3 regions of the Stenotrophomonas sp. LM091 genome follow, and region 1 is predicted to be linked to each of the others. Evidence: predicted binding sites of a transcription regulator. Region 1 holds the regulator's gene; each other region holds the start of a gene.

Region 1 (6,485 bases):
CCGATCAGGTTGACGATCGCATCCAGGCGCTTGGTATCCACGCGCACGGTGTGTTCGGCTTCGGCGACCGGTTTGGCCGGGGCCGGCTTGGCGTTCGGCGCCGCCGGGGCGGCCACGGCGCGCGGGGCCGCGGCAGGCACGGGCGCAGCGCCAATGGCCTTGGCACCGGGAACGGCGCCGCCATGCAGCTGGTCAAGCAGGGCTTCGAACTCGTCCTCGCCAATCAGGCCGTCGTCCTTCTTCGACACGGCCACGGCGGTCGGCGCGGCGCCGCCATGCAGCTGGTCGAGCAGTGCTTCGAACTCATCATCGGTGATCAGCTCGCCACCGCCGCTGCCGGCGCTGGCGGCGCTGGCGGCAGCCGCGGGCGTCGGGGTGGCCGGACCGTTGACGTCGAACTGGGCGATCAGTTCCGGCGGGGCATAGCCCGGCTCGGTTCCGGCCGAGACCGAATCCAGCATCGACTGCAGGTAGTCCAGCGACTGCTGGGCCGCATCGAAGTGGTGCGCCTGCAGCGTGGCCTGGCCCGAACGCGCCATGCCGAGGGTTTCCTCGGCCGCGTGGCACAGCTCGACCATCGCCTGGATGCCGAGGAAGCCGGCACCGCCCTTGAGCGTGTGGAAGCCGCGGAACACGGCATTGAGCTGGTCGGCGTCCTGGGGCGCCTGCTCCAGCGACACCAGCTGTTCGCCGAGGCGGTCCAGGATTTCCTGGGCCTCGAGGATGAAGTCGGCAGCGATATCGTCTGGAACAGCACTCATGGTCGTTACAGTCCCAGGTCCGAGAGCAGGTCGTCGGCGTCGTTCTGTGACACCGCATGGCGATCCAGGCCGTTCACGGCCGGACCGGCCAGGCCGTTGTTGTCGCGCTTCTTCTCGTCTTCCTGCGGCGGCAGGCCGAGCGCACCGAAACCTTCATGCACGCGGCGCACGATCCCCACCACGCGGCGGATGATCTGGCCGGTGAGGTCCTGGTAGCTCTGCGTCAGCGCGATTTCGGTGAGATTGTGACGGATGCGGTCGAGCTGTTGGCCCTGGTCGGGCGTCAACCCGTTGGCGCGCAGCTGTTCGGTGAGCGAGCGACATTCCTCGGCCAGGTCCAGCGTGCGGTGGGTGGCCTGTTCGGTCATCGCCACCACGTGGTCCAGGCGCGCGCAGGCGTCATCCAGTTCGCCGGCTTCGCTGGGCAGGCTGGGCAGCTCGCCCAGGGCCTGGCCGAGTTCGCGGGCCAGGCGGTTCAGGCCGGCCATCATCGGCTGCGTGCGCAGCGCGGCGAGGGCGTCGATTTCCCGGCGCCAGCCGGCTTCGTCGCCACTTTCCAGGGCGGCCAGGGCATCCTGCAGGCGCTGCACCAGCGCGGATTTGTCGCTCAGGGTCTCCATCAGGCGCTCGCCGCCAGGCGTTCGAAGATCTTGCCGAGCTTCTCTTCCAGGGTCTGTGCGGTGAAGGGCTTGATGATGTAGCCGTTCACGCCGGCCTGGGCCGCTTCGATGATCTGCTCGCGCTTGGCTTCGGCGGTCACCATCAGCACCGGCAGGGTCTTGAGCTTGGCATCGGCACGCACGGCCTTGAGCAGGTCGATGCCGGTCATCACCGGCATGTTCCAGTCGGTGACCACGAAATCGAACGGCTGGCTCTGCAACATCGCCAGCGCGGCATGCCCGTCCTCGGCTTCGGCCGTATTGGTGAAGCCCAGATCGCCCAGCAGGTTCTTGACGATACGACGCATGGTCGAGAAGTCGTCGACGATCAGGATACGCATGTTCTTGTTCAAAGCACTTTCCTCGATTTCAATGGTTCTCGAGGCCGGCGTCTGCCGCCTCGAAGATCTTCAGCCGGCCCCGCAGGCGCAGCACGGCCTGGCCATGGATCTGGCACACGCGCGATTCGCTCACACCCAGTACGGCGCCGATCTCTTTCAGGTTCAGTTCCTGCTCGTAGTACAGCGACAGGACCAGCTGTTCGCGCTCGGGCAGCAGGCCGATCGCGTTGCCCAGCTCGCGCCCGAACTCGCCGCGTTCCAGCACCTGCTGCGGGGTCGGGCCGCCCTGGGCGACGGTGTCCAGCTCGCCCTGGTCTTCGATCCGCGATTCCAGGCTCAGCACCTGGCCGCGCGAGGCGTCTTCCATCAGCCGCAGGTAATCCGGCAGCGGCATGTCCATCGCGGCCGCCACTTCGGTGGCGCTGGCGGCGCGGCCGGTGCTCTGCTCGAGGCGACGGATGGTGGCGGCGGCATCCCGGGCACGGCGGTGGACCGAGCGCGGCACCCAGTCGCCCCGGCGGATCTCGTCGATCATCGAGCCGCGGATACGGATCGAGGCGTAGGTCTCGAACGAGGCGCCCTGGTCGGCGTCGTAGCTGCGCGAGGCCTCGATCAGGCCCATCATGCCGGCCTGGATCAGGTCGTCCACTTCCACGCTCGCCGGCAGGCGCGCGGCAAGATGGTGGGCGATCCGCCGGACGAGGTCCGAGTGCTGGGCAATGCACTCGTTGGCCGCGGTCCGCTGGACCTCTTTGTATTGTGCTGCGCCCTTCATACCGTCACCCCGCGTTGCTTGAGGATGCGTTCCAGGAAGAACTCGACCCCGCCACGCGGCTCGGTCGGGGCCTGCCAGCGGGCGGTGCGGCGCGCGATCTCGGTCAGCGCCAGGGCGGCCGGGCTCGACGGGTAGGCCTTCACCACCGGCTGCTGGCGCTGCACCGACAGGCGCAGCCAGTCATCCTGCGGCACGCAGCCCAGGTAGTTCAGCGAGACATCGGCGAGGAACTTCTCGCACACGCGGGATAGCTTCTCGTACAGCACGCGGCCTTCGTTCGGGTCGCGGACCATGTTGGCCACCACCTGGATCCGGTCCACGCCGCGCTCGCGCGAGAGCACCTTGATCAGGGCGTAGGCATCGGTGATCGAGGCCGGCTCGTCGCAGACCACCACCACGGTGTCCTGCGCGGCCTGGCAGAAGGTGAGCACGCCATCGGTGATGCCGGCGGCGGTGTCCACGATCATGATGTCCAGCTCGCGCTCGAGCTCGGAGAACACATTGACCAGGCCGACGTGTTCGGCCGGCTGCAGTTCGGCCATGTGGCGGCGGCCGGAGGCAGCCGGGACCACCAGCACGCCACCGGGGCCTTCCATGATCACTTCTTCCAGCGTGCAGCGCCCGGCGACCAGGTCGGCCAGGGTCACCTTCGGCTGCAGGCCCAGGATCACGTCGATGTTGGCCAGGCCGAGGTCGGCGTCCAGCAGCAGCGTGCGTTTGCCCATGTCTGCCAGCGCCACGGCCAGATTGGCCGAAACGTTCGTTTTGCCCACGCCGCCCTTGCCGCCGGTGACGGCGATGGTGCGGACCGGGCCCAGCGGCTGGCTTCGGGTAGCCGACAACGGGAAGGTCTTGGTCAGCTTGGCGTACTCACGCGACGGCATGGTTCAACTCCGGGTTGCAGGGCATATCGGCCGCGCGGCGCAAATCTTCAAGGCGAAGTACAAGATTGGCCGCACTGGCACGGTGCAGGTCTTCAGGAACGTCCTGGCCATCGGTGACCCAGGTGATCGGCAGGCGGTGGTCCACGGCCACCGACAGGGCGCTGCCGAAGCGGCCGGTCTCGTCCAGCTTGCTCAGCACCACGCCCTGCGGGTTGGCGGCGCTGAAGCGGCGGACCACCTCGTCCATGTCGCCGAAGCTGGTGTTGGCCGGCAGCACCAGCAGGGTGCGGATCTGCTGGGCCGCGCGCAGCCACTGCAGCTGGGCGGCCAGGGCGCGGTCACGCGGGCCCAGGCCCGCGGTGTCGATCAGGACCAGCTTGTAGTCCTTCAGGCGCTCCAGCAGTTGGTTCAGATCGCTGCCGCTGCTGGCCTCATGGACCGCGATGCCAAGCTGCCGGCCGAAGCCGTACAGCTGCTCGCGGGCGCCGATGCGGCCGGTATCGGTGGTGACCAGGGCGACATCGCGGGCCGCATGCGCCTCGGCGAAGCGCGAGGCCAGCTTGGCGATGGTGGTGGTCTTGCCGGCGCCGGTGGGGCCGACCAGGGCGATCACGCCGCCGGCGTCGAGCGGGTCGACCGGGGCGATCGGCAGCTTTTTGGAGAGCAGGCCGAGCATCAGCCCGCGGCCGCGGTGGGCTTCGGTGTCCAGCGGAATCTGCATGGCCACGTCGCGGCTGATGCCGGCATCGAAGCCGTACTCGTCCATCAGGTCCAGCGCGGCGGCGCGGACCGGCGAGCCGCGCAGGCGCTCGTCGGTGAAGCGGTTCATCTCGCGCTCGATGACCTGGCGCATGCCGGCCACTTCGTGACGCAGCTGGCGGATCTCTTCGTCATCACGCTGCACCACCACCAGTTCGGCGGCCGGCTGCGGCTGGGCCTGCGCCGGTTCGGCGACAACGGCGGGCGCCGGGTTTTCGGCACGCGCCTGGGCGACCGTGTCCGGCGCTGCCACGACGCTCTCGGCAGCAGGCAGGGCCGGCGGCACGGTGACGCTGACCGGCAGCGGCGGCATCGCCACGGCGGCGGCCGGCACGTGCATCTGGAAGTGCGGTTCGTCGTCCATCGGCGGGTCGATGACGAAGCGCGCGCGGTTGATCGGCGGGTTCACGGCCGCCACGGTGGGCTCGGCGACAAGCGGCTCAGGCTGCAGCAGCGCTGGCGACGCGGCCGCGGCCTGCTCGACATTGAACGGCGCGAAGATCTGCTCCGGCAGCGACGGTTCGTTGACGGCCGGGCCGACGCTGGCACGGGCCAGGGTGGCGGCGAAGCCACTGCTGCCCGGCGGCGGCACGATCTCGTTGGCGGTATCCAGGGTGCGACCGGTGGCGCCGACGGCGGCGCGGGCCAGCGCGGCGACGGCCGAGGTGGTCGCGGCCACCGGCTCGGGCGCGGCGACCGGGGCCCTGCGGCGGGTCACGGCGGCGATCACGGCATCGGCGGCGCTGCGCGGGCGCGGCACCGGCGGTGGGGCCACGTCCTTGCGGGCCGCTTCCAGCGCACGCTGCACGGCGCTTTCGTCATAGTTGGCCGCCGCCACGATTTCGACACCTTCCTCGATCCGGCGGTTGGACAGGATCACTGCGTCCGGTCCGTGTTCCTTGCGCACCAGGTTCATGGCCGAGCGCATATCGGAGGCGACGAAGCGTTTGATTTTCATGCTGTGGTACCGGGACTGGGGCGGCGGAGTCGTGGAAGGGAAACGCTGGTTGTCGGTGGTCTGCACGGTCAGGGAGTCCCTTTATTTCCTGCTGCGGTGAAATCGAATGAGGTGTCTGTTTTCTGTCGCGGTACCGTCGGGCGTCCGGCTCAACTGATCGTGCCGACCAGCTTCAACCGTTTGTCCTCGGGCACCTCGCTGTAGGCGAGTACGGACAGCGAGGGGACGCTGTGGCGTACCAGCCGTGCCAGCGCCGCACGTACCGGGCCAGGCACCAGCACGACCGCGGGCTCGTTCTTCGCTTCCTGCTTGCCGACACATTCGGCCAGGCTTTGATGCAGTCGCTCGGCGAGTCCGGGTTCCAGCGCGGCGCCGTTGCCCTGCGTGGACTCCTGCAAGACCCGTTCCAGTTGCGGGTTGAGGGTGAACACCGGCAGCTCCGGCGACATCCCGGCGATCTCCTGCACGATGAAACGGCCCAGCGCGTTGCGCACGGCAGCGGTGAGCACGGCCGGGTCCTGGCTGGTCGGCGCGCTTTCCACCAGCGATTCGACGATCTTGCGCAGCTGGCGGATCGGGATGCGCTCGATCAGCAGGTTCTGCAATACCCGCACCACGGCCGACAGCGGCAGCGACTTGGGTGTCAGGTCTTCGACGAGCTTGGGGGCGCTCTTGGCCAGGTTGGCCAGCAGCTGCTGCACTTCCTCGTGGCCGAGCAGCTCCGGGGCGTGCTCGCGGATCAGGTGCGACAGATGGGTGGCGACCACGGTGGCCGGGTCGACCACGGTGTAGCCCATCGATTCGGCATTGGCGCGCTGGTGCGGCTGGATCCAGGTGGCATCCAGGCCGAAGGCGGGATCCTTGCCGGCAATGCCTTCCAGCGTGCCCAGCGCACTGCCCGGGTCCAGCGCGAGTTCGCGGTCGGGATGGATCTCCGCGGTGGCCACCGGCACCCCGTGGATCAGCAGGCGGTACGCGGTCGCCGGCAGTTCCAGGTTGTCGCGGATATGCACCGAGGGAATCAGGAAGCCGATGTCGTGGGTGAGCTTGCGGCGCACGCCCTTGATCCGGGCCATCAGCTCGCCGCCCTGGTTCTTGTCCACCAGCGGGATCAGCCGGTAGCCGACTTCCAGGCCGAGCGGGTCGACCGGGCGCAGTTCGTCCCAGGTCAGCTCGGCGGTGGGCGAGGGCGCTGCACCGGGCAGGCCGAGGGTATCGGGGCGATTGGCGGCCGGGGAATCAGCCGCCGCGGCCTGGGCGGTGCTCTTCTTCCACGCCTTCCAGGCGATGAAGCCCAGGATGGCGGCCAGCGTCAAGAAGGCGACGTTGGGCATGCCCGGGACCAGGC
Region 2 (6,485 bases), 1.9 Mb from region 1:
GGCCTGGCAAGCGTGCGCTGGCTGGCGCTGCTGATGGTGGCGATGGGGGTGATCGTGGGCACCATCGATATCGTCAGCGTCGCCTACGCGGCGCAGTTGGGCCAGCCGGCCGCGGCGAGCCTGGTGCTCTCTGCGTATGCGGCCGGGTCCTGTCTGTCCGGGGTCCTGTTCGGCGCACTCAAACTGAAGGCGCCACTGCATCGCCTGGTGCTGCTGGGTGGAATGGCGACTGCCCTGACGACCGTGCCGCTGCTACTGGTCGGCAGCATCGGCTCACTTGTGGCGACGGTGCTCGTGGCCGGCGCCTTCTTCGCACCGACGATGATCGTGGCGATGTCGCTGATCGAGCAGCAGGTACCGGCGCGCCAGCTCACCGAGGGCATGACCTGGCTGCTGGCGGCGCTGAACGTGGGCGTGGCGCTGGGCGCGGCGATGTCAGGCTACGGAGTGGATGCGTACGGCGCGCGCGCTGGATTCCTGCTGGCGGTCACTGCCGGCGGTGCGGTGCTGCTGGCGGCCGTGGTCGCGTATCGACAGTTGCGGCCGCGCGACGACCGCGACCTGGGGGAAGGCTGATGCGCACGCACGTGGAATCGACATCGCCGCGCGCGTGGTGGGCGGTCACCGCCGCCAGTCTGGCCACCTTCTCGGTCGTCACCACGGAAATGTTGCCGGTAGGGCTGCTGACGTCGATCGCCGACGCATTGGGAACGAGCACCGGCACCGCAGGCGTGATGGTCTCGCTGCCCGCACTGCTGGCAGCGCTGTTCGCACCGCTGGTGGTGATCAGCGCCGGCAGCGTGGATCGCCGCACGCTGCTGTGCGCGCTGCTGGGGATTCTGGTCATCGCCAACCTGGTCTCCGCGCTGGCACCGACCCTGGCCTGGATGCTGGCAGCCCGCGTGCTGGTCGGGCTCTGCATGGGCGGCATCTGGGCCATTGCCGGCGGCCTGGCGGTGCGGCTGGTGGCCGCCCGATCGGTTGGCCTGGCAACATCGCTCATCTTCGGCGGCGTGGCGGCGGCGTCGGTACTGGGCGTTCCACTGGGTGCGCTGATCGGTGAACTGCTGGGATGGCGCTGGGCGTTCGGCAGCATGGCGCTGTTGGGAGGTGCCGTACTCGTCCTGCATATGGCCGTCATGCCCCGGCTGCCTTCGTCCGGTGCGACCCCCCTGCGTCAATTCGGGCACGCGCTGGGCAACCGCGGGCTGCAGCTCGGGCTGATGCTGACCTTCCTGCTGGTGGCCGGACACTTCATCGCCTTTACCTTCGTGCGGCCGCTGCTGCTGTCGGTGTCGGGCTTCGACGCGCGCTGGGTCGGGCTGTTGTTGTTCGGCTACGGCGCCGCCGGGATGGCAGGCAACTTCATCGCCGGCATCGTGGCAGCACGACGTACCCCGCTGACGGTGTCGCTGATCGCGGCGGGCCTGGTGCTGGCCCCGTTGCTGTTCCTGTCCATCGGCGATTCCCGCCTGGGCGGCGCCATGGCGCTGCTGGCGTGGGGGCTGGCCTACGGCGGGGTATCGGTGGGCCTGATGACGTGGATGATGAAGGCCGCACCAGGGGCGGTGGAGGTCGCCTCCTCGCTCTACGTCGGCGCCTTCAACATCGGTATCGCATCCGGGGCATGGATGGGGGGCCAGGCACTGGACCAGTATGGCCTGACCGCCAATCTCTGGCTCGCCGGAGGCTTCGCGGTCGCGGCGGTGGTGGTGTGCATTGCCGGCCGCCGGATGCAACCGGCGCAACGGGATACCGGCAAGCCCTCAGGCGCACTGTGACAGTGCGGACCGACCCTGCCAGGCCTCACTTTTGTCCTGTCGTCTCCAGCGCCGCCTTTTCAGCCACGGTCAACGCGCGATGGCCGTAGCTCAGCACCCGGGTCATCTGCCATTGCCCGTCCTTGTGCTGCCAGACCATCACGAACTTCGCGCTGCCTTCGCACTTGCCGGTGGCCACCTCGCAGAAGCGGTGCTCGCCTTCCTCGATCGCGCCGAAGTTCTTGATCGGGTAGACCTTGAGCGTCCCGGGAACCCGTTCGCGGCGGACCTTGTGGCAAATGTACTTGCGCGTGTTGGAGACCACCGTGTCGCGATCGAACGTGGCCCCGCCGCTGTCGTGATAGAACTCGACGGTAGGCGAAAAGTAGCGGGTAAAGGTCTCCAGGTCGCAGCGGTTGTAAGCGTCGAAGACCTGGTCATCCAATCCGGTGATGGTGCGCGTAAGGGCAGCGGCGTCTTCGGCCTCCTCGCCAGCGGATGCCGCCAGGGGCGCGAGCATGCCGGCAGCCGCGAGCACGGCGGCGACAACAGCGGGGGAGCGTTTCATCGGCAGTGCCTGCTTCGATCGGACCAGAGCGGGCGTCACTTTTCGCACGGGCCGGGACGCCCTTCAAGTGTCATTCGGACGGATGACCTCCGGCGCACGGAATCACGGGCGAGGGCAGTGGCCCCCTACAGCGTGCTGGAGTCCACCCGCTGGCGACCGGCCTGGGTGAGGTCGATGTCACCGTCTTCGGCCTGCGCGGCGTAGCCGGCCTTGACGGCCCAGTTGGCCGCCTCATCGCTGACCGGACGCGTAGCGTTGATGTCGCGAAGGATCTGCCGCTGTTCTTCAGTCAGGGGCGCCCGGGTGCTTTCGCTTCCGCTCATGGCGCGCGGACCTCGACGCTGATCGCGCCCTGGGCCAGCCGTGCGCGCTTGGCCCGCCGATGGTTTACCCACCACACCAGCCCCGGCAGGCCGTACAGCAGTGCACCGGCGAGCAGAAAGATCTTGAAGGCGGCATTCATGGCGGTCTCTCTCCGTGCGGTATGGCGTTGATGCGTCGTGATCGGCCCAAGGCGCGGTGGCGCGCACCGGCGCCTGCAGCGGCCCCGGCCGCGACCCCAGCGCTAGTTCAGCGCAATCGCCGTGAAGGCGCTGTCCCTGCGAGGGATACCCCGAGCCGCAGGGCGCTCGTCGCCGGACCGTCATCACTTCGTCGTCTGGCTCGCTTACAACGGGAGCCGCTGGCGACGCCACGGCCGCTGGTTGAGATGGGCCCTAAAGTTCATCCAAAACCCGCCGATATCGATGCGTCCTTCCGCCTGGAGTACGTGATGTCGGCTGTCCCCCGCCGCCTGTCGTTGTTCGTCGCCCGCCTGGGCGACCGGTTCCGCTTCCGTCTGGCCCCGCCGTCCCGGTTGGCCGGGCTCGGTCGTCTCAGCGTGGCACAGAAACTCAGGGCCAGCCTGCTGATCTGCGGCCTGGGCCTGTTCGCGGTGGCCGTGGTGTACGGCTGGACGCGGCATGATACCGAGCGGGCGGCCGAGACCTTCGCCGCCCACCAGCAGGAGGCCGCGCTGGCGGCCACGCTGGCAACCGAAGTCGCCGAGGCGAGACGCCTGCAGACACGGTATGCCAGCACCTTCGATGATGTCGATCGCGACGCCCTGCAGGCGGCGCACCAGCGCTTGCAGGCCACGCTGGCCCGGCTGCAGCGCGATCCGCACGATGCCGGCAGTGCCGGTGCGCTGCGTGAGTTGGCGACGCGGGCAGCCGACTTTGCCGAGGGCATCACCGCGTTGAACGCCCGCGTGGACGAGATGGGACGCGGCGATGCCGGCCTGCGTGCACAGCTGGAAGCAGCGGCTGCCACGCTGGAGGCCAGCGTCGAGGCCAGCGCGCGCCCGGCGCTGATGGCCCAGCTGCAGAAGATGCGCCGCGAGGAGAGCCTGCTGCTGCTCACCGGCGATTCGGCGCACACCGATCGCGCCAGCGAACAGAAGCTGCCCTTCGATCTCGCACTGGGCCAGGCGCGCCTGGGGCCGGAGATACAGGAGGCACTGCGGACGCAGATGGACGACTACCAGGGCGCGCTGTTGGCCTACACCGCTGCCCGCATCGGGCTGGACGTGGAAGCGCAGTCACTGGCCGAGACCGCGGCCCAGATCGGCCCCGGGCTGCAGGCGCTGCAACAGGCGCAGACGCTGGCCTTGGCGGCGGCACGCGAGCGACAGGCCGCGCGGGCCAGCACCATGGGGATCGTATTCGCGCTCACGCTGCTGCTGGTCGCGGTGGTGCTGATCGCCACGCTGCTGCTGGTGCTGCGCGCGGTGCGCCACCCGATCACCGATACGTTGCGCTTTGCCGAGGACATCGCCGAGGATCGACTCGACACCGTCCTGCCCCTGCATAATCCGCACGATGAAATCGGCCAGCTGGCCGCGCGCCTGCGCCACATGCAGCACCGCCTGCGTGAGCGGATCGACGCCGAGCGCGCGGCCGCGCGCGACAACACCCGTGCCCGCCAGGCGCTGGACTGCGCACAGACCGGGGTGATGGTGCTCGACGGTGAGGGGCAGATCGGTTTCCTCAACCAGGCGCTGCTGGCCGAACTGCAGCTCACGCACGCGGACTGGAGCGGCCAACCGGCTGCCGCCCTGCATCCGGCCTTCGCCACCCTGGTGCCGACGCTGCAGGCCGGCCAGCGCGCCAGCCGCGAGATCGAGCACGCGGGCATCCGCTACCAGCTGGTGATCACCCCGATCGTGGACCACGGCCAGCTGCTGGGCGCAGCGGTGGAGTGGCGCAGCCGCGCGCTGGAAACCACGGTGGAAAACGAAGTCGCCGCACTGGTGGACGCCGCCGCACGGGGGGAACTGCACGAGCGCATCACGGTGGACGACAAGCAGGGCTTCGTCAAAACCCTGGCCCTGAGCATCAACCACCTGCTCGATACGTTCCAGAGCAATCTGTCCGGGCTGCAGGGGCTCCTCTCGGCCCTATCGCAGGGCGATCTGCGCGTCCGCATGCACGGTGACTTCCACGGCGTGTTCGCCCGCCTGCGCGACGATGCCAATGCTACGGTGATGCAGCTGACCGACATCGTCGCGCGCATCCAGCAGGCGTCGCTGGCGATCAACCATGCCGCCGGGGAGATCGTCGCCGGCAACCACGACCTCTCCGATCGCACCGAGCGCCAGGCGGCGCACCTGGAAGAGACGGCCTCGTCGATGGAGGCGCTCTCGGCCACCGTCCGGCAGAACGCGGATTCAGCGCAGCAGGCCAACCAACTGGCGATACGCGCGGCCGAAGTTGCGGCCCGCGGCGGCGAATCGGTGGCGCAGGTGGTCACCACCATGGCCGATATCGCCCTGTCCTCGCGGCGGATCGGGGAGATCACCGGGGTGATCGACGGGATCGCGTTCCAGACCAACATCCTGGCCCTGAACGCCGCCGTGGAAGCGGCGCGGGCCGGCGAGCAGGGGCGCAGCTTCGCGGTGGTGGCCAGCGAAGTGCGCCTGTTGGCACAACGCAGTGCCGACGCCGCGCGCCAGATCAAGCAGCTGATCGAAGCCTCGGTGGAGAAGGTCGATGCCGGCACGCGCCAGGTCGATGACGCGGGTGCGACCATGGGTGAGATCGTCGGCAGCGTGCAGCGGGTCACATCGATCATGGCCAGCATTTCAGCCGCGTCGCAGCAGCAGACGGCGGGCATCGAGCAGGTGAGCCAGACGTTGCTGCAGATGGATGGCAGCACGCAGCAGAATGCGGCGCTGGTGGAAGAGGCTTCGGCCTCGGCGCGCGCCCTGGACCGCCAGGCCTCGCTGCTGGGCGAAGCGGTGGATGCCTTCGTCGTGACGCCACCGCCGCCGGCGCGTGTGCGGGCGACGGCCTGAGGCTGCGTCAAGGCCGCGCTCACCGTTCTTCACCGGCGGTGAGCCGGCGCTGTGGTTCGCTATTGTCCACCTATGAAGAAATCCACGCGCCGGCCGTCGCCTCCCACTGCCCCGGATGCCTTCGTGCGCGTCCGGGGTGCACGCGAACACAACCTGAAGAATGTGGATGTCGAGATCCCGCGCGATGCGCTGGTGGTGTTCTCCGGCATCTCCGGCTCGGGCAAGTCTTCGCTGGCGTTCGGCACGCTTTACGCCGAGGCACAGCGGCGCTACCTGGAATCGCTGTCGCCCTACGCACGTCGCCTGATCGACCAGGTCGGCGTGCCGGACGTGGACGCGATCGAAGGGCTGCCACCGGCGGTGGCCCTGCAGCAGCAGCGCGGTACTGCCAGCGTGCGCTCCAGCGTCGGCAGCGTCACCACGCTGTCGAGCCTGCTGCGGATGCTGTACTCGCGCGCCGGTACCTATCCGGCCAGGCAGCCGATGCTGTATGCCGAGGATTTCTCGCCGAATACACCGCAGGGCGCCTGCCCGAACTGCCACGGGCTGGGCTACGTGTATGAAGTGACCGAACAATCGATGGTGCCCGATCCCTCGCTGAGCATCCGCGAGCGCGCCATCGCCGCGTGGCCACCGGCGTGGCACGGGCAGAACCAGCGCGACATTCTGGTCACGCTGGGCTACGACGTGGACATTCCCTGGCGCGAGCTGCCCAAGAAACAGCGCGACTGGATCCTGTTCACTGAGGAACAACCGGTGGTGCCGGTCTACGCCGGCTTTACCCCGGCCGAAACCCGCGCCGCGCTGCGGCGCAAGGAGGAAC
Region 3 (6,485 bases), 2.1 Mb from region 1:
TCTCCAGCAGCGCGTCGTGGTGGAAGTTGGCGATCCAGATCTTGGTGGTGATGAACAGCTCATCGCGGGCCACGCCGGATTCGGCGATGGCCTGGCCGACCTCGGCCTCGTTCTCGTAGATCTGCGCGGTATCGATGGCACGGTAGCCGACGTCCAGCGCGTTGCGCACCGAATCGATGACGGTCTGGCCTTTCAGGCGGAACGTGCCGAGGCCGAATGCGGGAATGCTCATGGAAACTCCTTCATGGGGTGAGGTGCAGGCTACGCCGTGCACCGTAAAGCGACGGTAGAGCCGACGGTGGGTCGGCTGTGGTCACGGGTCCGCGACCGGAATCTTTCAATGCGCACTCACGGCGATGCCTTCGGCGCGGTCGGCCACCCCATCGCGGCGGTCCAGGCGGCCGCTCAACGCGGTCAGGCCGAAGGCGCCCATCACCACCAGCGCGCCCAGCCACGGGGTGTGCATCAGGCCGAAGTGATCGACCACCAGGCCACCCAGCGAAGCACCGAGCGCGATGCCGATGTTGAAGGCGGCGATGTTCAGGCCCGACGCCACGTCGGCGGCCTGCGGAGCGAAACGCTGTGCCTGCTTGACCACGTACACCTGCAGCCCCGGCACGTTGCCGAACGCCACCGCGCCCAGCGCCAGCACGGTCAGCAGCACCAGCCAGGTGTTGTAGGCGGTGAAGGTGAGCACGAACAACACGGCCGCCAGCAGCGCGAAGATCAGCTTCAGTGCCGGGATCGGGCCGCGGCGGTCGGCCAGGTGGCCGCCCCACAGGTTGCCGATCGCCACCGACACGCCATAGACCAGCAGCACGCCGCTGACCGCATTGGCCGAGAAACCGGTGACGTCCTGCAGGATCGACGCCAGGTAGGTGAACGACAGGAAGGTGCCGCCGTAGCCGAGCGCGGTGATCGCATACACCAGCAGCAGGCGCGGCTGCGCCAACACCGACAGCTGCTGGCCGAAGGTCGCCGGCGCGCTGCGCTGCAGGTTGCGCGGCACGAACAGCAGGCTGCCGATCAGCGCGATCACGCCCAGCGCGGCCACCGCCAGGAAGGTCGCACGCCAGCCCAGGTGCTGGCCGATGAAGGTGCCCAGCGGCACGCCGGTGACCAGGGCCACGGTGAGGCCGGTGAACATGATCGCGATCGCGCTGGCCGCTTTCTCCTTGGGCACGACCGAGGTGGCGATGATCGAGCCGATCGAGAAGAACACGCCGTGCGCCAGGCCGGTGAGCACGCGCGCGACGATCAGCGAGCCATAGCCCGGCGCCATCCAGGCGATCACGTTGCCGAGCGTGAACAGCAGCATCAGCGCGACCAGCAGGGTCTTGCGCGGCACCCGGCCGGTCAGCGCGGTGAGCACCGGGGCACCGACCGCCACGCCCAGTGCGTACAGCGACACCAGCAGGCCGGCCGAGGGCAGGGTGACGCCGAGGTCGGCGGCGATCGTCGGAATCAGGCCGACGATGACGAATTCAGTCGTGCCGATGGCGTACGCCCCCAGCGTCAGCGCCAACAAGGCCAAAGGGATACCACGGGACATGGACGGATACCGGTGGGGAGTGAGGCTGCGCAGTCTGCGCGCCGCACTCTTGCGGAAAAAGCGGCCTTCACGCCAATCACTGTTGCTTCATGGTCAATAATGGGCGGTCTCCCGCCGTGTCACCGCCATGAAAACCACCCTTGATGAAATGCAGGCCTTCATCGCCGTGATCGACAGCGGGTCGATCACCGCTGCCGCCGAACAGCTGGGCCAGACCACCTCCGGTGTGAGCCGGGCGCTTGGCCGGCTGGAGGAGAAACTCGGTACCACGTTGTTGACCCGCACCACCCGTCGTCTGCAGCTGACCGAGGAGGGCGACGCGTTCCTGGCCCAGGCACGCGCGATCGTGGCCTCGGTGGAGGCAGCCGAAGAGCAGATCGCCGCGCGCCGTGAGCGACCGGCCGGGCGCCTGCGCGTGGATGCGGCGATGCCGTTCGTCCTGCACGTGATCGCCCCGCTGGTGGCCAGCTACCGCGCGCGCTATCCCGAGGTGGCGCTGGAGCTCAACAGCAGCGAGCGCTACATCGATCTGCTGGAGCGGCGCACCGATGTGGCGATCCGGATCGGGCCGCTGGCCGATTCCACCCTGCACGCGCGGCCGCTGGCCCACAGCCGGCTGCGCGTGATGGCCAGCCCGGCATATCTGGCGCAGCACGGTACCCCGCGCGACGTGGATGCGCTGGCGGGGCACACCCTGCTCGGCTTCAACGAGCCTGACTCGCTCAATCACTGGCCGCTGCCCGGGGCGACCGACGCGCTGCTGCACGTGCGCCCGGCGGTGGCGGTCTCCAGCGGCGAAACGCTGCGCCGGCTGGCGCTGGAAGGGGTCGGGATCGTCAGCCTGTCTGATTTCATGACCCACCGCGACCGCGAGGCCGGCGCCCTGGTGCAGGTGCTGCCGGATATCACCGTGGAGGTGCGCCAGCCGATCCACGCCGTGTACTACCGCAACACGGCGGTCTCGGCGCGGATCAGCTCCTTCCTCGATCACCTGGCGCAGGCCATGCTCGGCACGCCCTACGTCCGGTAGTGCCGGCCGCTGGCCGGCTCCCCCGCGATGCCCACTGCGTGCGGTTGCCGGCCAGCGGCCGGCACGACGGCTGCATCATGCCGCGCGCGCCAAGCCGCCCATCGCACCGCGCCCGGCATCCAGCACGAACACATCCACCGCCGCGTTCAGGGCCAGCGCCTGGTCTTCCATGCTGCGCGCCGCCGCTGAAGCTTCTTCCACCAGCGCTGCGTTCTGCTGCGTGGTCTGGTCCATCTGCACCACGGTCTGGTTGACCTGCTCGATCCCGGCGGACTGCTCCTGCGAGGCGGCTGCGATGTCGGCCATGATGTCGGTGACGCGCTGCACACTGCCGACGATCTCGCCCATGGTCTGTCCGGCCTGCTGCACCAGCGCGGCGCCGCTGTCGACATCGGTGACGGATTGATCGATCAGCCCCTTGATCTCCTTGGCCGCGCTGGCCGAGCGCTGCGCCAGCGTGCGCACTTCGCTGGCGACCACCGCAAAGCCGCGGCCCTGCTCGCCGGCGCGCGCCGCTTCCACCGCAGCGTTGAGCGCAAGGATGTTCGTCTGGAACGCGATGCCGTCGATGACGCTGATGATCTCGGCGATCTGCCGCGACGAGGCCTGGATCGCCCCCATCGTGGTGACCACCTGGCCGACCACCTCGCCGCCTTGCGAAGCGACCGAGGCGGCGTTGATCGAGAGCTGGTTGGCCTGGCGCGCATGCTCGGCGTTCTGGCGCACGGTGGAGGTGAGTTCCTCCATCGAGGCGGCGGTTTCTTCCAGGTTGGCGGCCTGCTGTTCGGTGCGGCGCGACAGGTCGCTGTTGCCCGCGGCGATCTCGCCGGCGGCGGTCTGGATCGACTGCGCGGCGTGCTTGATGTCGCCAACGATGGTGGTCAGCTGACCGGTGGTACGCGCCATGTCATCGCGCATGCGCGCGAACACGCCGTGGAAGTCGCCGCGCATGCGCGCGCTCAGATCACCTCCGGCGATCGCCTGCAGCACGCGCGACACTTCGCCCAGATCCTGCTCGGTGGTCTGCATCAGGCGGTTGAGGCCGCCGACCATCTCGCCGAAGTCGTGCTGGTAGCGTGCCTCATCGCCGCGCTGGCTGAAATCGCCCACGGCCGCTGCCGCCGCCAATCGTTTGATCTCGGCATTGATCGCACCGAGGTTGGCCTTGGCGGTATCCAGCGCCTGGGTGATCACCGCCTTCTCGCCGGGCAGGCGTTCCATGTCCATCGACAGATCGCCGACGGCATAGTGGCCCATGATCTCGATCGCCCGCAGCTTCACCTGGATGTGGTTGGCGACCAGGGTGTTGGTGTCGCGGACCATCTGCCCATAGCCGCCCGGGAATGCCGTGGCGTCCATGCGGTAGCTGATCTCACCGGCGTCGTGGCGCTGGGCCATCGTCGCCTGCGCGGCCAGCACGCCCTTCAGGGTCTGGGTAACCTCGCGCATCGCGGTGCCAAGGCGACCGATCTCATCGCCGCTGCGCACCACCACCACATGCTCCAGGTCGCCGCGCGCCACCGCGCGGGCCGCGGCTTCGACCGCGACCACCGGGGCGATCACCGCGCGCCGCAGCCACAGGGTGAGCACGGCCAGCAGCACCAGCGCCGCCAGCGCCGTGACCATGGCCGAGGCGACCAGCGCGGCGCGTGCGCGCTCGGAGGTTGCACTGGTCTCGTACTCGGCCCGTTCGCTGGCGCGCGCCGCCAGGGCATCCAGCGTGGCGCCCACGGCGCGGTCGGCGCCGCGCACCAGCGCGTCGCCGGCCTGGGTGTCATAGCCACTGGCCGCGAACGCCTCCAGCGCGCCGCGGTAGCGGGCCTCCAATGCGCGGTGCTCGGCCAGGAACCGGTTGGCCAGCGTGCGTGTCTGTTCATCGCGGCTGGTCGCCAGCGTGCCGGCCAGGGCTTCAATGCGGCGTCCTTCCGCATCGAACGCCGCCAGGTGGCGCTCGCGCAGCGCTTCATCGGCGCCGCGGATCAACACGTTCTTCCACTCCTGCACCTGCAGCCGGAACTCGCGCTGCAGCAGCTCGGCCTGCGCTTTGCGGGCGACCTCGACCGGCACCTCGGCCGACAGGTTCCGCCAGGCCGACCCCAGCCCGGCCAGGGCCGCCAGCACGATGATGACCAGGCCGAGCGACAGCGCGCCCAGCAGTTTGAATTGAAGACTCAGGGCGCGTGGACGCGCCGGTGCGGAGGACGTCATGAGAGATCAAAAGTAAGGAAGGGCGATGCGGTATCGGTCTGCCGGAGAAGACCTGAAGTGCGACGCCAATCACGGTTACCGTTCCATTAAACGTTGTGACGATGGCGTGTAGATGAAATTTGCTCACATATGGAACAAAGCAGGACTGGACACGCTGGCTATATGTAACTATTGTTGTTACATGAAATCCAGTAACCAGTTTTCCGACGCGCTGCATGTGATGGCCCATCTGGTCGGCCAGGAAGGCCCACGCACCTCCGAGCAGCTCGCGACCTGCCTGCCCACCCACCCCGTGGTCATCCGTCGCCTGCTGTCCGCCCTGCACAAGGGCGGTCTGGTGACCACGGTGCGGGGCCACGGCGGCGGCAGCCAACTGGCGCGGGCACCGGCGCAGATCACCCTGCACGACGTGTATGTCGCCATCGGTGCGCCGCCCCTGCTGCACACCGGCGCGCGCGAGACCGGGCGCGGCTGCCCGGTGCAGCGCGTGGTCAACGAGGCGCTGGACGCCAGTTACCGCCAGGCCCAGGCGCTGCTCGAGGCCCGCCTGCGTGACACCACCCTGGCCACGCTGGGCGAAGAATTCGCCCGCCACCTGGCCCACCACGCTGCAGGAGTTCCCCATGACGTTTGATGCGATTGTCGTCGGCGGCAGTTTCGCCGGCCTGTCCGCGGCCCTGATCCTGGCGCGTGCGCGCCGCGAGATCCTGGTGATCGACAGCGGCCTGCCGCGCAACCGCTTCGCCGCCCATTCCCAGGGCGTTCTGGGCCAGGATGGCATCGCCGGCGCCGAGCTGCTGCGCAACGCCAAGGCGCAGCTGTTGGACTACCCGACGGTGCGCTGGGTCAACGATAGGGTCAGCACGGCCCAGCCGACCGTGGATGGCTTCGTGGTCGGCACCGCCAACGGTGACACCTGGGCCACGCGCAAGCTGCTGCTGGCCACCGGCATCGCCGATGAACTGCCCGAACTGCCCGGCCTGGCCGAGCGCTGGGGCCACAGCGTGGTGCACTGCCCGTACTGCCATGGCTACGAAATCGGCGGCGGCGCGATCGGCCTGCTGGGCGGGCATGCGAAATCCGCCACGATGGCCGCGTTGCTCGCGGACTGGGGCAACGTCACCCTGTTCGCGCACGGCATGACACTGGCACCGGAGGAACTCGCCGCCCTGCAGCACCGCGGGGTCGGCATCGAGCACGAGGCGGTGATCGGTCTCGAAGGCGAGGCTCCGGCGCTGAGCGCTGCCGTGCTCGCCGATGGCCGCCGGGTCGAACTGCGCGCGCTGTTCGTCACCGCGCGCCAGCATATGGCGACCCCCCTGGTGGAACAGCTGGGCTGCGTGCTGGAGGACAGCCCGGTCGGTGTGCTGGTCCAGGTCGACCCGGGCAAGCAGACCAGCGTGCCGGGCATCTATGCCGCGGGCGATGCAACGCTGGTCGGCAACATCAGCCTGGCCAGTGCCGAAGGCGTGCGCGCCGGCGTCAGCCTGCACCACGCGCTGGTCGCCGAGGACAGCCGGGCCAGCCGATAAGGCGAGGGCGCTCGGCCGGGCCGGAAACCGAGCGCCGCCCCATACGGAAACAGCCGCCCCGGGGCGGCTGTCCGTCATCCATGGCGGTGGGCTCAGGCCTGTTCGGCGCTCGCCGCATCCAGCTGCTGCACTTCCTGCGCCGACAGCGCGACCTTCGCGGCGG

What was found. The regulator FliA, encoded in region 1, starts transcription of late flagellar genes. The targets are predictions, from matches to a motif close to TAAAGTTTNNCNNNCNNNGGCCGATAA.
Region 2: a site for FliA is predicted at 3,046-3,072, ahead of BIZ42_RS07690 (methyl-accepting chemotaxis protein). Genes of this name have one in related genera too.
Region 3: a site for FliA is predicted at 4,821-4,847, ahead of BIZ42_RS08725 (methyl-accepting chemotaxis protein). Genes of this name have one in related genera too.

Annotation. Positions count from the first base shown of each region.
Region 1 covers NZ_CP017483.1:4,169,266-4,175,750, forward strand. The annotation lists gene BIZ42_RS18535 (chemotaxis protein CheA) at 1-761, opposite strand, end outside; gene BIZ42_RS18540 (protein phosphatase CheZ) at 767-1,381, opposite strand; gene cheY (chemotaxis response regulator CheY) at 1,381-1,773, opposite strand; gene BIZ42_RS18550 (RNA polymerase sigma factor FliA) at 1,790-2,536, opposite strand; gene BIZ42_RS18555 (MinD/ParA family protein) at 2,533-3,420, opposite strand; gene flhF (flagellar biosynthesis protein FlhF) at 3,407-5,137, opposite strand; gene flhA (flagellar biosynthesis protein FlhA) at 5,287-6,485, opposite strand, start outside.
Region 2 covers NZ_CP017483.1:1,752,506-1,758,990, reverse strand. The annotation lists gene BIZ42_RS07710 (MFS transporter) at 1-576, shown strand, start outside; gene BIZ42_RS07705 (MFS transporter) at 576-1,781, shown strand; gene BIZ42_RS07700 (nuclear transport factor 2 family protein) at 1,807-2,328, opposite strand; gene BIZ42_RS07695 (hypothetical protein) at 2,454-2,651, opposite strand; gene BIZ42_RS19520 (hypothetical protein) at 2,648-2,791, opposite strand; gene BIZ42_RS07690 (methyl-accepting chemotaxis protein) at 3,101-5,662, shown strand; gene BIZ42_RS07685 (excinuclease ABC subunit UvrA) at 5,786-6,485, shown strand, end outside.
Region 3 covers NZ_CP017483.1:1,995,309-2,001,793, reverse strand. The annotation lists gene dkgB (2,5-didehydrogluconate reductase DkgB) at 1-232, opposite strand, end outside; gene BIZ42_RS08735 (MFS transporter) at 338-1,552, opposite strand; gene BIZ42_RS08730 (LysR family transcriptional regulator) at 1,680-2,582, shown strand; gene BIZ42_RS08725 (methyl-accepting chemotaxis protein) at 2,658-4,790, opposite strand; gene BIZ42_RS08720 (Rrf2 family transcriptional regulator) at 4,972-5,424, shown strand; gene BIZ42_RS08715 (NAD(P)/FAD-dependent oxidoreductase) at 5,414-6,322, shown strand; gene BIZ42_RS08710 (aldo/keto reductase) at 6,415-6,485, opposite strand, start outside.